Regions from separate parts of the Micromonospora sp. ZG13 genome, predicted to be linked through region 1. Evidence: riboswitches for the same ligand, from Rfam matches in the RefSeq annotation. Region 1 holds a riboswitch; the other holds the start of a gene.
What was found. Region 1 has a riboswitch for glycine ahead of gcvP (aminomethyl-transferring glycine dehydrogenase). Riboswitches for the same ligand answer to the same signal wherever they lie in the genome.
Positions count from the first base shown of each region.

Region 2: linked by a shared signal. The riboswitch ahead of AC5L34_RS17860 (hypothetical protein) and the one ahead of gcvP (aminomethyl-transferring glycine dehydrogenase) in region 1 are both predicted to bind glycine.

Region 1 is NZ_JCADBQ010000009.1:38,115-40,496, reverse strand. It holds gene gcvP (aminomethyl-transferring glycine dehydrogenase) at 1-1,331, opposite strand, end outside; glycine riboswitch at 1,404-1,502, opposite strand; gene AC5L34_RS19315 (NAD-dependent protein deacetylase) at 1,570-2,382, opposite strand, start outside.
Region 2 is NZ_JCADBQ010000007.1:324,976-327,357, forward strand. It holds gene AC5L34_RS17855 (collagenase) at 1-406, opposite strand, end outside; glycine riboswitch at 661-753, shown strand; glycine riboswitch at 759-839, shown strand; gene AC5L34_RS17860 (hypothetical protein) at 892-1,137, shown strand; gene gcvH (glycine cleavage system protein GcvH) at 1,170-1,577, shown strand; gene AC5L34_RS17870 (proline dehydrogenase family protein) at 1,681-2,382, shown strand, end outside.

The sequences.
Region 1 (2,382 bases):
ACGCCCCCGGCCCGCCCGCCGAGCACGGCCACGAACGCGTCGCACACCGTCCGCAGGTGCGCCAGGGTGGTCGTCTCGTCGCAGGACGCCCCCACGTGGTCGGCGTCGACCAGCCGCAGGTTCACGCCCCGCGCGGCGGCGTCGGCCACGACCGCCCCCGCGCGGCCCGGCACCCGCACCAGGACCGTGTCGAAGAACGCCTCGTGCACCACCTCCACGCCGTCGAGGCCCCGCAGCGCCGCCGCCAACCGCACCGCCCTGTCATGCGTACGGCGGGCGATCTCCCGCAGCCCGTCCGGACCGTGGTAGACGGCGTACATGCCGGCCATCACCGCCAGCAGCACCTGCGCCGTGCAGATGTTGCTGGTCGCCTTCTCCCGGCGGATGTGCTGCTCCCGGGTCTGCAACGCCAGCCGGTACGCCGGGTTGCCGTCCGCGTCACGCGACACCCCGACCAGCCGGCCGGGCAGCATCCGCTCCAACCCCGCCCGCACCGCCAGGTAGCCGGCGTGCGGCCCACCGAAGCCCATCGGCACACCGAAACGCTGCGTCGTGCCGGCGGCGATGTCGGCGCCGATCTCCCCCGGCGGGCGCAGCAGCGTCAGCGCCAGCAGATCCGCCGCCACGGTCACCAGCGCCCCCACGGCGTGCGCCGCCTCGACCAGGCCCGCCTGATCACGCACCGCCCCCGACGCCCCCGGGTACTGAAGGTGCAGACCGAAGAACTCCGCCGGCAACTCGTCACGCCCGGGGTCGACGACCCGCACGTCGATACCGAGCGGCTCGGCCCGGCTCGCGATCACCGCGATGGTCTGCGGCAGGGTGTCGGCGTCGACCACGTACACCGCGCTCTTGCTCTTCGACGCGCGGCGCGCGAGGGTCATCGCCTCGGCCGCGGCGGTGCCCTCGTCGAGCATCGACGCGTTCGCGGTGGCCAACCCGGTCAGGTCCGTGACCATCGTCTGGAAGTTCAGCAACGCCTCCAGCCGCCCCTGGCTGATCTCCGGCTGGTACGGCGTGTACGCCGTGTACCAGGCCGGGTCCTCCAGCACGTTGCGGCGGATCACCGCCGGGGTGTGCGTGCCGTGGTAGCCCAACCCGATCATCGACACCACGACGGTGTTGCGGGCCGCCAGCGCCCGCAACTCGGCCAGGGCGTCGTGCTCGCTGGCCGGCTCCGGCAGGTCCAGGGTGCCGTGCCAGCGGATCACCTCGGGGATCGCCGCGTCCATCAGCTCTTCGACCGAGCCGTAACCGACGGCCTCCAGCATCCGGCGCTCGTCGTGCGGATCGGGACCGATGTGGCGGGCGGCGAACTGCTCTGCGGTCATGGGCGGCACTCCCGGGGCGAGGTCGACAGGTCGGCCTCCCCCTCTGTCGCGCCCACGAGGCGCTCCACAGTGCCTGCCCACGAGGTCCTTTTGCCTGAGAGGTTCCGGGGAGGATTTGCCCCTTCGGCGCCGCCTGAGATGCTGCTGGGCGGTCTCTCCCACGTGGGTACTACCGGCATGGTCAACGCTACCAGCGCCCGCTGATCCACACCCCGACAGGCCGCTGCCGCCCTGCCGGTCAGCCCACCGGCACACCGCCGATCGCCCGGTCGGCCAGCGCCGGCAACAGCCGACCCAACGGCGCGTCGACCGTCAACGCCGCGTACCCGTCACCCCGGGTCGGCCCCTGGTTGACGATCACAACCGGAATGCCCGACTTCGCCGCCGCCACCACGAACCGGCGACCCGACATCACCGTCAACGACGATCCCAGCACCAGCAGCAGCCGCGCCCGTGCCACCAGCTCGAAACAGCGGGCCACCCGCGCCGCGGGCACCGTCTCACCGAAGAACACCACGTCCGGCTTCAACATGCCGCCCCGACAGAACGTGCAGTCGACCGTACGGAACCCGGCCACCTGCTCGTCGGCGAGATCCACGTCACCGTCCGGGTTGACCGCCGCCACCCGCGCGTCGAAGCCCGGGTTCACCTCCCGCAGCCGCCGGTCCAGTTCCTCCCGCGACGTCTGGTTGCCGCAGTCCAGGCACACCACCTCGTCGAGGCGGCCGTGCAGCTCCACCACCCGAGGGCTGCCCGCGGCGGTGTGCAACCCGTCCACGTTCTGGGTGATGATCCCGTCGACCAGCCCGCCGCGTTGCAGCCGCGCCACCGCCCGGTGCCCCTCATTCGGCGTCGCCCGCGCGATCATCCGCCACCCCAGGTGGCTGCGCGCCCAGTAGCGCCGCCGCGCCACGGGGTCACGCGTGAACACCTGGTACGTCATCGGGGTGTGCCGTCGCGCCGCGCCACTGGGCCCCCGGTAGTCCGGGATGCCCGACTCGGTGGACAGCCCCGCCCCGCTCAACACCACGACACCGCCGCCGGCCACCAG
Region 2 (2,382 bases), on a different contig from region 1:
TGTTCACGCAGTCGGTCGTGGACGCCTTGATCTGCTGCACCAGGGCGCTGCCGGTCCGGCTGGTGAAGTCGCTGACCGCGCATGGCGCGGCGGCCGAGGCGCGCATCGACGGGGCGACGCGGCTTCGGGCGGCGTCGGGCCGGTCGTAGTCGCGGCGCAGCTCCTCCCGGGACGAGGGGAGCGGGGCTCGTTCGTTGACCGGCAGCGGCGACCGCCGGACGTGGGCGTCGGCGGCGCCGGAGCCGGTGCCGGCGTCGGTCGGGGCGGCGCCGGTCGGCCTGGGCGGCGGTGCCGCGTTCGCGGTGCCGGCGGAGGCCATCGGGGCCAGCCCCAGCCCCAGGGCCAGTGCCAGTGCCAGCGGGACGGCGGGCCAGCCGCGCCGGTGTCGTGGTCTCGAAGTTCTCACGGGTCGCCTCCTGGCGTTCGTGGTCCGGCCGGGCGGCCGGCGGGTGGTGGTGTGAGGTGGCTGCGCGCTGACGTCCGTCGATCAAGCGGGACTCGCGCTGCGGGTGGCCAGTACAATGGCACACATCACACATCGTGTAAAGAATCGCTGGTGGTCGATATGAGTGACGGTTCGGCGACCGTCCGCAGCCGTTGACACCCGCTCGGCCGGTCGCCTAGGGTCTGCGGGCGACCCACAACTACATAGACGCCGTTCGAACCCGCGCGGGAGAGATCCCGACCGTCCGTCGGGGCGCCGAAGGAGCAAACTCCCAAGAAACTCTCAGGCCCCGTTACCGCTCGGGTGAGGCGAACTCTGGAAAGCAGACGATCCGTCGTCTCACCCACGGTGCAAGCCGCCAACCGGCGGTGAAGCTCTCAGGTCGATGACAGAGCGGGAGGCAACCGACCGTACGACGCGACCGCGTCGGGACGAGGGAGGCCTCCGTGCAGCACAGTCCGACACCCCTGCTCCGCTCACCCCTGCACGCCGTGCGCGCCGAACTCGGCGCCCGGTTCACCGGCTGGTCCGCGCCGCTGCGCCACGGCAGCGAGACCGCCGGGCACCGCGCGGTACGCGAACGCGCCGGCCTCTTCGCTGGAGGTCGGTCCGGGTCGGTTGCGTCCGGCGCCCTCAGCCCCGCCGACGCGGTACGCGGCACTCCGCCGCCGCTCTACCGCCGCCCGCGCTGACGCGCACCGATTCATCCCCAGGAGTGAGCACCATGGACGTTCCCGCGCGTCTGCGCTACAGCAGGAACCACGAGTGGCTCGACGACACGACCGAACCGGCCGCCGTGGGCATCACCGCGTTCGCCGCCGCCGCCCTCGGCGACGTCATCCACGCCGAGCTGCCCGAACCGGGCACCCACCTGAGCGCGGGCGAGGTCTGCGGCGAGGTGGAGTCCACCAAGTCGGTGGCCGAGCTGTACCTGCCGGTGAGCGGCGAGATCGTCGCCACCAACGACGCGGTCGTCGCCGACCCGGACCTGATCGGCACGGACCCGTACGGGGCGGGCTGGCTGGTGCGGGTGCGCCTGACCGACGCGCCGGCGCTGATGACGGCCGACGAGTACCGCGCCTACCTGGCCGACGCCGACGCGGCGGCTGCGGGCCCCACGGCCCACCCGTGAACGTCCGCCGGGGACGCGTGCGCGCACCGCACCCCGGCGGCACCAACCCGCTCGCCGCCGTCCGGCGACGGCGTCGCGACCCGGCCCTCCGGAAAGGCGTTCCATGCCGAACAAGCTCCTGCTCCTGGCCGCGGAGAACGAGCGCATGCGCGCACTGGTCTCGCGGTCGTCCCTGACCCGGGGAATCGTCCGCCGGTTCGTCGCGGGCGAGGAGGATCGTGAGGTGGTCGCGGTGGCCCGCCAGCTCGCCGGGGTGGGCCTCCAGGTCACGATCGACCTCCTCGGCGAGGGGACCACGGCGCTCGCGCAGGCCGAGGCCACCCGCGACACGTACGTCGCGCTGCTGTGGTCATTGCACGCCGCGGACCTGGCCGCGACCGCCGAGGTCTCACTGAAGGTCTCGGCGCTCGGTGGGTCGCTGCCGGGTGACGGGTACGGGCACGCCCTGCGGCTCACGCGCGACGTCTGCGCCGCCGCCGCGGCCGTCGGGTCCGGCGTCACCATCGACATGGAGGACCACACGACCGTGGACGCGACCCTCGCCCTGCTCGGCGAGCTGCGGGCGGAGTTCCCGTGGGTCGGCGTCGCCCTCCAGGCGTGCCTGCGGCGTACGGCGGCCGACTGCCGGCGGCTCGCCCACGCGGGCAGCCGGGTGCGCCTGGTGAAGGGCGCCTACGCCGAGCCCGCCTCGGTGGCGTACGTCAGGAAACACCAGGTCGACGACGAGTTCCGGCGGTGCCTGCGCATCCTCATGGAGGGGCAGGGGTATCCGATGGTCGCCACCCACGACCCGAAGCTCATCGAG